3 regions of the Streptomyces sp. NPDC030799 genome follow, and region 2 is predicted to be linked to each of the others. Evidence: riboswitches for the same ligand, from Rfam matches in the RefSeq annotation. Region 2 holds a riboswitch; each other region holds the start of a gene.

Region 1 (3,263 bases), on a different contig from region 2:
GCTGTTCGGTGCGCTTGGCCTGCTGGGCGAGCACCCGCACCCGGGCGCTCTGGCCGCCGATCTGCCGTCGGCTGGCGACCAGTTGCTCGTATTCCCTCGGGGTGAGGGCGACCGCGTCGCGGCCACCGACGGTGATCCGGCGGGGCTGTGGGGCTCTGGCCACTCGGTTCCTCCGCTCCTCGCCCGGGCATCCGCCTCCGGTCCGCCGCCGGATTCCCTCGCCCTGCCGGTGAACCCGTGCGCCGGTGTCCGGAGAACGCCAGAGGGCCCCCGGATGGTTCCGAAGGGCCCTCTGTTGTCCGGAAGGGGTCAGTGCGCGGCCGGAACCGCTCGCCCGCTCTCGGCCGTCGCCGGCTTGGGGCTCAGCAGCCGCTCGGCCAACTCGCCGAAGAGGAGGCCGAATCCGCCCCACAGAGCGGCCTGGATGCCCAGTGCCGAGAGCCGGAACCGCCACAGCAGGGTGGCCGGGAAGCCCTTGGGGACCTCGTTGACGACAGGCAGGAACTGGTAGGCCAGACCGATCACGACGGCGAACGCGGCCACCGCGACGACCGTCGCCCACCAGGTGCCCAGACGGGGAGCCAGGCGCTTGCCCAGCAGGGTGGCGGCGACCGCCAGCAGGACGCTGAGCAGCATCATCAGGAAGTACAGGGTGGTCCGCCTGCCGATGGTGTCGGGCTCGCCGACCGACGGCGGGTTGGCCGGGTACTTCAGGAACGGCACGACGTACACGGCGAGGAGGGCGCAGCCCGACAGCAGCAGCGCGGTGGCGCGCGGGCTGAAGCGGCCCACGCGGCCCAGGGCGAAGCAGAAGGCGAGCGCGGCGATCCCGCCGAAGGCGACCCCGTACACGAGGACACCGGTGGCGAGGCCGGCGGTGGACTGGAGGGAGCGGGAGACGACTTCCATCTCGTGCTCGTGGGAGTGGGCCTCCTCGAAGCTGATCGCCTTGTCGACGCTCGGCTCACCGAGGACGTACGCCACGACGAGGGCGAGCACGCCGGCCGCGAGGCCGGCGAGCATGCCCCGTACGAGGAGGTTCCGTACGGTTGCGGAATTCATGGGCGGGCGGTGTCCCCTCGCCTCAGTGGCAGGGGAAACCGAGCAGGTGCCGGGCGTCGTGCACCCACTCGTGGACGTCCGTGCCGTTGAGCACCGAGGTGGCGCCCTGCTCGGCGCCGACGAAGTAGAGCAGGATCAGCATGAGGATGCCGAAGAAGACCGCCCAGGGGGCAATCGCCTTCAGCGGCAGCTTGGCGGGTACGACGGGGGTGGTGGCTGTCGGCTGGGCGACGGTCTGCGCCATGGCAGAACCTCCTCTGGGAGTTCGCGTCCCATCTCGGTGGTGCACAGGACGACGGCCACGGGTCTGACTCACGGGACGCCTCGGGGGCGTCTCGCATACAGTGGCGCGACCGTGCCGGATTCCCACCGGCTTCCGTCTCGCCGTCGTCGATATCGGACAGACCGTACCGCGTGCCGCGCGCACGGCCAAGACCGCCTGCCCCCGCCGTGATCTTCCTCTCCCAGCAGGCGGGACAGGACGAGGCCGGTGGGGCGGCAGCGCAGGCAGGGCCCACATCAACGGCGCCCGGGGGCAGTTGCGCACGGCCGTGTCGGTGGCGCGCACCGGACGGTGGCGACCTGCGCCGGCTCGGTGCCGTACCGGACCCCTGGGTCAACGGGGATCCGCACGGCGCCGTGGCGGCGTGAAGGCGTACAGGTCGAGGATGTCCGGCTGGGGAGCGACGCCCGGGCCACCCGCCCGTACCCACGTCACGATGTCCTCGGTCGCATCCGGGTCGTTGACAAGTCCCAGCCAGACCGGCCGCGCACCGGCGGCCCGGCCCGCGGTGGACGGCTGTACGACGATGACGTTGGCCTGGTCGCACACGTCGAGGCAGTCGGAGATGCGCACCGGCACCTCCGCCCGCAGCCGTGCGGTCTGCGCCTGGTGATCAACCCCCGTCACCTTGGGGCTGCCGCAGCAGCAGTCCCGGCACACGACGACCCGGCACGGCGCCGCAGCGCTCCCCGTCCCCGCTCCGCCGGACGCCTCTTCCGCCGGCCTCTCGGGCACGCCCATGTCACTCCCCTCCCGGGGAGATCCGCCCCGGTGTGCGTCGAGGAGGCGACCGCGTGAGTCTCTGGCTCCCGGGTCGTCGCCCGCCCGGCCTGCCCGCCCCGGGCGGAGCGGAGGCCTGCCGGAACTCGCTCACCGGTCACAGTGGCGGGACCGCGCCGGATTCACACCGGCTTCCTCGGACCGCCGTCGCCCTATGTCGCAGGTCATCATGCCATCACCGGTGGGAGCGCCGCGTGTACCATCACCGCTCCCGCCCTCCGACGGCGGCCGGAGCGACGACCGGGCCGGGGGGTGTCGTTCGGATCATCCCGGCGTCGCGGGCCCTGGCGCGGCACGCTGCCCGCGGGGCGCCGGCCGACCCGGTGGGCCGTGCGGCGTATGTGGGGGATCAGGGCCGGGACTTCGGCGCGGTAGGCGTCGTAGGCGGCGCCGAACCGCCGGGCCATCGGGCGGTCCTCGACCCGGACCCGGCGCAGCAGCCCGGGTATCGCGGCCACCAGGAACGCCACCCGGACACCGAAGCCGCAGGCCGGCACGGAACCGGTGACCAAGCCGAGCAGGCCGGTGCAGATGGGGTGGCGGACCAGCCGGTACGGCCCGTCCGTGCGCAGCTCGTGGTGCTCCCGGACCGTCGGCACACTGGCCCACATCGTCCCCAGCACCCGGCGGGACCACAGCAGCAGGGCGGTCGAGGCGACGGCGGGCAGGACACCCAGGAGGGCCGGCTCGGGCCGCCAGTACTGCAGATGGCGCCAGAACCCTTCGAAGCGCCCGACCGGGATGAAGAACGCGGAGACGCCCGCCGCCGGCAGCAGCCGGCGCGGCAGCGTGCGGCGCAGTCCCCGCAGCCAGCCGCGCAGTCCCAACCGGCTCCGCACGCCGAAGTGGACAGCGCCCACGACCCAGGCCGCGACGAAGATCAGGACGCAGAGGTCGACGGTCAGGACGAGTGCCGAGTGAAGAGAACCCATGCCTCAAGACTGCTCCGCGTACCCAGCCGATCACCACCACCCACGGGTCGATGGAGAGGCCCCCGCCTATCCCCACCGCTCCCCACCGTTCTCCGTCCACGGATGCAGAACGCGGCGGCAAGGCCCGTACCGGACACGGCAGTTCGGGCGTGTCCCGGGTGTGGCGCTGCTAGCCTGCGCGCAGGTGCTCGGGCGGGACAGGGGAG
Region 2 (3,263 bases):
GCCTGTTCACCCGCTGGTTCCACCGCTGGGCGCTGCTCGCCGGCTGGGCGGTCGGCATGGTGTACGGCACGGTCGCGGCGTACGGGGTCGCCTCGCCGACCCAGAAGCACTTCGGCGGCTCGGCCAAGGAGATCCCGGGCATCGGGGAGATCGGCTACATCGGCCTGACCGCGTTCGTCCTCAACGTCGCCGTGACCGTGGTCCTCACCTTCGTCCTCAAGGCCGCCAAGGCCCCCGAGGGCATCGACGAGACCAGCCCGGCCGACTACACGGCGGACGCGGGCGACCTCGGCGTCCAGGTGGAACTGCCGTCGGCGACGGCGGGCAGCGCGCACTAGGGGACCCTGCGACGCCGGGATGATCCAAACGACACCCCCTAGCCCACGCGCCTCGGCCGGACGCCCTCGTCCCGTGTGCGTCCGGCCATCGCGTCCCAGAAGCGGTCCAGTTCGCGGACGCGCATGCTGACCCAGGGCGGTGTCTTTCGGTGCACCAGCCTGGGAAAGCAGCGGCGGATGGTTCCGGGCAGCAGGACCTGCTGCTGCCGGCAGAAGGGCTCGCGGACCTCGCCCCGGGGCACCCCGCCCCGGGGGCCGGGGGCTCAGCTCGACGTCCTCGCGCAGCCGGCCGTCACTCATGGCGTGGGCCCAGGTCTCCAGGAGCCACAGCCGGAGCGTGCTGCGGTCCCAACTGCGGGTGTCGAGCCGGTCCTTGTCGTTGCGCGGACGAACGCGTTCGAGGTCGCCGTGGTGGTGCAGTTCGCGGGCGATCTGCAGGTAGATCGGCGATTCGGTGACCTCCGCGGTCTCCACGATCCAGTCCACGCGGCGCTCGTCCGTCTCCGGGACCCGCGCCTCGACGAAGTGCAGCGCCGACTCCTCGCTCAGCGGCTCCAGCTCCACGATCGCGGCGGGGTGCTCTCCAGCGGACTGTGCGGCCGGGAGGCGATGACGACCACCTTGTCGTCGGCGAGCAGTTGCTGCCAGATCCGGTCGCTCTTGGTGCGCGCCAGAATGCCGTGAGGCGCTTCCTCGGCGAACCGTTGCCTGGCCATGCGCTCGAAGTTCAGATCGGCACCGGTTGCGTCCCTCAGCCGGATCGGCACGGGAACGGCGTGCTGCCGGGCCAGCAGCTCGGTCAGCCGCACCAGGACGGCCGTCTTGCCCGTGCCGACACCGCCGACGAGCAGACAGGGCCTGCGGGTCTCGCGCTGCCGCAGCCTCTGGGCGATGACCCGGGCGACCTCCTCACGGCCCACGATCTCGGCCATGCCGGGCCCGGCGGTGAGCACAAAGCCCTTCCGCGGCCCAGGCGAGGAGTGCGGTCAGGAGGATCAGCCACACAACCCGGATCGCACGTGTCTCGCCTCCAGCGTCGCCATCGGCGCGCTGCGAGGCCGCACCTTGCCCGGCGGATGACGGACGATCCTCGTCATGGTGCGTTCTCCTTCCGAGGCCGGCTCTCGGCACGAAGGACCCGCGGGGCACCTTCTTCCATGGAAACACTCCAGCCGGGCCCTGCAACTCGGAAGTTGACCCTCCGAAGCCACCGCACCACACAACAGACACAACATCTGGGGGTGACCTGACAGCCCGGCACTAGATGTATGCTCATCCTCGCTGTCGCCGCAGGGGAATCCGGTGCGAATCCGGAACTGTCCCGCAACGGTGTACTTGTGTGTGTCCGTTCCCTGAACGCCGTGCACAGGAGTCAGTCCGAGGACCTGCCGACAGCGCACCCGGCCGTCCGGCCGGTGTGCCCTGAGACGTCCGGGCCTCGTGGAGTGGGCCGGTGGACGCGACGCCGTGTGCGCTCGTGGCTGCCCCCGCCCTCCGCCAGGCCCCCGTGCCGAGCGAGGGAGAGCCCCACGTGACCATCGCGCCAGCAGACCCGGCTTCAGCCGACGGCCTGGAGACCGACGGTCCCGGTGCCGCGCTGCTGCGGACCCTGACCGAGCTGACCGCCGACCTCCCCGACACCGACCCCGGCCGGGTCGCCGCCGCCGCCCTGCGTGGCCGGTCGGCGAACGCCGACGAGGCGGAGTTGCGGGAGCTGGCCACGGAGGCCGCCGCCGGGCTCATCTCCGAGGACCCCGCATACTCCCGGCTGGCCGCCCGGCTGCTGACCCTCACCATCCGCGCGGAGGCCGCCTCGCAGGGCGTGACGTCCTTCACCGAGTCCGTGGCCGTGGGACACCGGGAGGGGCTCATCGCCGACCGGACCGCCGAGTTCGCGCGGGTGCACGCCGCGCGGCTGGACGCGCTGATCGACACGGGCGCCGACGACCGCTTCGGCTACTTCGGGCTGCGCACGCTGCACAGCCGGTATCTGCTCCGGCACCCCTTCACCCGCAAGGTCGTCGAGACCCCCCAGCACTTCATGCTGCGGGTCGCCGCAGGCCTCGCCGAGGACGACAGTGTCCGCTCCCTGGACGAAGTCGCCGCGCTCTACCGGCTCATGAGCCGCCTCGACTACCTGCCGTCCTCCCCCACGCTCTTCAACTCCGGCACCCGCCACCCCCAGATGTCGTCCTGCTACCTCCTCGACTCCCCGCTGGACGAGCTGGACTCCATCTACGACCGCTACCACCAGGTGGCCCGGCTCTCCAAGCACGCCGGCGGCATCGGTCTGTCGTACTCCCGGATCCGCAGCCGCGGTTCGCTGATCCGCGGCACCAACGGGCACTCCAACGGCATCGTGCCGTTCCTGAAGACCTTGGACGCCTCGGTGGCGGCCGTGAACCAGGGCGGCCGGCGCAAGGGCGCCGCGGCCGTCTACCTGGAGACCTGGCACTCCGACATCGAGGAGTTCCTGGAGCTGCGCGACAACACCGGTGAGGACGCCCGCCGTACGCACAACCTGAACCTCGCGCACTGGATCCCGGACGAGTTCATGCGCCGGGTCAACGCCGACGGACAGTGGTCGCTGTTCTCCCCGGCGGACGTGCCGGAGCTGGTGGACCTGTGGGGGGAGGAGTTCGACGCCGCCTACCGCAAGGCCGAGGCGGCGGGGCTCGCGAAGAAGACGATCCCGGCCCGTGAGCTGTACGGCCGGATGATGCGCACCCTCGCGCAGACCGGCAACGGCTGGATGACCTTCAAGGACGCGGCGAACCGCACCGCCAACCAGACCGCCCTGCCCGGCCATGTCGTCCACTCCTCCAACCTCTGCACCGAGATCCTGGAGGTCACGGACGACGGGGAGACGGCGGTCTGCAACCTGGGGTCGGTCAACCTCGGTGCGTTCGTGAGCGGCGGTGACAT
Region 3 (3,263 bases), on a different contig from region 2:
GAATCTGGAAGCCGCCGCAGATGCCGAGGATCGGGCGCTGCTCGGCGGCTCTCCTGAGAAGCGCGTCGGCAAGCCCCCGCTCCCGCAGCCACTCCAGGGCCCGTACGGTCCCGCGCGTGCCCGGGATCACCACCAGGTCGGCGTCCGCCAGCTCCTCGGCCCGGTCCACGAACCGCACCACGACACCCGGTTCGGCGGCCAGCGCGTCCACGTCCGTGAAATTGGACATCAGCGGAATGGCGCACACGGCGACCCGCAGCACGTCCTCGCCGACGGGCGGGGCCACGTTCGACTCCCGCACAGTCCCCCGCAGGGAAACGCGCAGTCCGTCCTCCTCGTCGATGCCGAGGCCGTGCCGGAACGGCAGGACGCCGTAGGCGGGCCGTCCGGTGAGCCCGCGCAGCATCTCCAACCCGGGCTCCAGCAGGCCGACATCGCCCCGGAACTTGTTCACCAGGAACCCGGCGACCAGCTCCTGGTCCTCGGGCGACAGCAGGGCGACGGTCCCGAAGAAGGACGCGAAGACGCCCCCGCGGTCGATGTCGCCCACCACCAGCACGGGAAGCCGCGCACTCCGCGCGATGCCCATGTTCACGATGTCGGTCCGGCGCAGATTGATCTCGGCCGGGCTGCCCGCACCCTCACAGATCACCGCGTCATACGTGCCCCGCAACTCGGCCAGGCAGTCCAGCACGGTGCCGAGGAGCTGCTGCTGCCGCCCCCCGTGGTACCCGCGCGCGCTCAGCTCGCCCACCGGCCTGCCCAGCAGCACCACCTGGCTGCTCTGCTCGCCGCCCGGCTTGAGCAGCACCGGGTTCATCAGCGCGGTCGGCTCGATCCGGCACGCCTGGGCCTGCATGGCCTGGGCCCGCCCGATCTCCGCGCCCTGGCGGGTCACGAAGGAGTTCAGCGACATGTTCTGCGCCTTGAACGGCGCGACCTTCACACCCTGGCGCACCAGCCACCGGCAGATCCCGGCCGTCACGACGCTCTTGCCGGCGTCGGAGGTGGTGCCGGCGACGAGGAGTCCCCCGTTCACTTTCCACGTCCCTTCAGACCCTTGACGAGACCTTTGGCGAGGAGACGCGCGGCGACCGTGGTGCCGAGCGCGAGAAGGCCGACGCGGCCGGAGAGCCGTACGGACCGGTCGATGTCGGTGACCCGGACCGCCCGTCCGGTGTCCCCGTTCAGCACCGGCCGGTGCTCGACCCGGCCGCCGTAGGAGAGCGTGCCGCCCAGGCGTACGCCGAGGGCCCCGGCGAAGGAGGCCTCGACGGGCCCGGCGTTGGGGCTCGGGTGCTTGCGGGCGTCGGCCTTCCAGGCGCGCAGGGCACCGCGGGGGTCGGGCCCGGCCGCGGCGGCGAGCACGGCGGTCAGCCGCGCCCCCGGCCAGCCGGCCAGGTCGTCGAGCCGAGCGGAGGCCCAGCCGTAGCGCCGGTAGCGGGGGGACTTGTGACCCACCATCGCGTCCAGCGTGTTGACCGCCCGGAACCCGAGCAGCCCCGGAACCCCGGCCACGGCCCCCCACACCAGTGCCCCCACGACGGCGTCGGAGGTGTTCTCGGCGACCGACTCGACCACTGCCCGGGCGATCCCGTCGGCGTCCAGCGCCTGGGGATCCCGGCCGCACAGATGCGGCAGCCGGGCCCGCGCCGCCTGGACGTCTCCGCGCTCCAGAGCGCGCCCGATGGTGCGGGCCTCCCGGGCGAGCGACGTACCGCCGACGACCGCCCAGGTGGCGGCGGCGGTCAGCGCGAGGGACGCGGCGGGGGAGGGGCGTACGGCGCGTGCGGCCACCGCGCCCAGTGCGACGGCGCCTCCGGCGCACACGACGGTGTGCAGGGCGCCCCAGCCGCGGTGGTCGTGCCACAACGCGCCGTCCACGGCAGCGGCCGCCCGGCCGAACGCGGCGACCGGATGCCCGTGGCGCGGATCGCCGAGCAGCAGGTCACCGAGAAGGCCGGCGGCGGCGCCGTACGCGTATGTGCGATCGGCACCCATCGGCTCAGCCGGCCGTGGGTACAGGAGCGGGCCTGGTTCGGGTCCTGGTCCTTCGGCAGCCGAGCATGGCGATCCGTGTCCTCACTCAGGGTGTCCGCGCCCTGGTTCGACGAGATTCGGCGGTGAGAGTTCCTGGCTCCCGGGGTTCTTCCCCGGTGACAGTGGCGGGACCGCGCCGGATTCGCACCGGCTTCCTCTTCTGCCGCCCTACATGGCCTGGGCAGTCCACCACGCGCCCCGAACGGCCGTCAACTTGCCGTTGACCTGCAGGGGGAGAGTGTGCGGATCCCCACATCGCGGGGTGTGCGGGCATGAGAAAGGCCCCCCTTCCGCCTTCCGGGGGAGGGGAGCCTTCAGAGGGTGTGGTCAGGGCTTGGCCACGATCAGGTAGATGCCGTACGCCACCGCCGCCGCGCACGCGGCGAAGCAGACGTAGGCGCCGGTGACGGCGAGGCCGGCGGAGCCGCCCTGGGCCGCGGCCTTCTCGCGCCGGGCCAGACCGCCCACGCCGAGGGTGAACAGGGCCACCAGGCCCACTGTGAAGGCGAGGCTGACGCCGAAGACGGAGCCGAGGGCCGCCCAGTCGATCTTCATGATGCTTCCTTCGTAACCGGGGTGGCCGGGGTCAGACGGTGGCGGCCGGCGGGGCGGCCGGGGCAGCGGGTTCGGCGGCCGGGGAGGGGATCGTCGCCGTCAGGTCCTCGGTGAGCGTGCCCGCCGGGGGCGGGGCCACCGCGGCGATGGCGGTGGTCACCACGCCGGCCGGCTCCTCGGCGTCGGCGACGACATTGGTGTGGTCGACGACCTCACGGCGGGAGATCTTCCAGATCGCGGCGCTCGCGGCGACCAGGAAGACGGCGACCGCGGCGGTGCCCCAGTCACCGAGGTCCGTGACGGACTCGGCGCCCGCGCCGACCAGCGCGGCGGCCGGGAGGGTGAGCACCCAGGCGACGGCCATGCGGGTCGCGGTGGACCAGCGGACCACCCCGCCCTTGCGGCCGAGGCCCGCGCCCATCACCGAACCGGAGACGACGTGCGTGGTGGACAGGGAGAAGCCCAGGTGGGAGGAGGCCAGGATGGCGGTCGCGGCGCTGGTCTGGGCGGCGAAGCCCTGGCGCGGCTCCAGGTCGGTCAGGCCGGTGCCCATGGTGCGGATGATGCGCCAGCCGCCGATCCAGGTGCCCAGCGCGATGGCCAGGCCGGCGGAGAGGATGACCCAGGTGGGAGGGTTGGAGCCCGGGGCGATGGCGCCGCCCGCGATC

Evidence for each region. A riboswitch is a leader RNA that binds a small molecule or an ion and turns the genes downstream of it on or off. The one in region 2 is predicted to bind cobalamin.
Region 1: another riboswitch for cobalamin. It lies ahead of ACZ41I_RS36325 (CbtB domain-containing protein); the one in region 2 lies ahead of ACZ41I_RS17035 (ribonucleoside-diphosphate reductase subunit alpha).
Region 3: another riboswitch for cobalamin. It lies ahead of ACZ41I_RS20905 (cobalamin biosynthesis protein); the one in region 2 lies ahead of ACZ41I_RS17035 (ribonucleoside-diphosphate reductase subunit alpha).

The regions. Positions count from the first base shown of each region.
Region 1 is NZ_JBVIDS010000018.1:42,163-45,425, forward strand. Features, by position in the region: gene ACZ41I_RS36315 (hypothetical protein) at 1-163, opposite strand, end outside; gene ACZ41I_RS36320 (CbtA family protein) at 310-1,062, opposite strand; gene ACZ41I_RS36325 (CbtB domain-containing protein) at 1,085-1,306, opposite strand; cobalamin riboswitch at 1,343-1,484, opposite strand; gene ACZ41I_RS36330 (hypothetical protein) at 1,679-2,080, opposite strand; cobalamin riboswitch at 2,143-2,262, opposite strand; gene ACZ41I_RS36335 (methyltransferase family protein) at 2,293-3,057, opposite strand.
Region 2 is NZ_JBVIDS010000006.1:190,251-193,513, forward strand. Features, by position in the region: gene mctP (monocarboxylate uptake permease MctP) at 1-338, shown strand, start outside; gene ACZ41I_RS17025 (hypothetical protein) at 377-580, opposite strand; gene ACZ41I_RS17030 (hypothetical protein) at 884-1,291, opposite strand; cobalamin riboswitch at 1,572-1,745, shown strand; gene ACZ41I_RS17035 (ribonucleoside-diphosphate reductase subunit alpha) at 1,870-3,263, shown strand, end outside.
Region 3 is NZ_JBVIDS010000008.1:41,854-45,116, reverse strand. Features, by position in the region: gene ACZ41I_RS20910 (cobyric acid synthase) at 1-1,039, opposite strand, end outside; gene ACZ41I_RS20905 (cobalamin biosynthesis protein) at 1,036-2,001, opposite strand; cobalamin riboswitch at 2,106-2,246, opposite strand; gene ACZ41I_RS20900 (hypothetical protein) at 2,368-2,595, opposite strand; gene ACZ41I_RS20895 (inorganic phosphate transporter) at 2,627-3,263, opposite strand, start outside.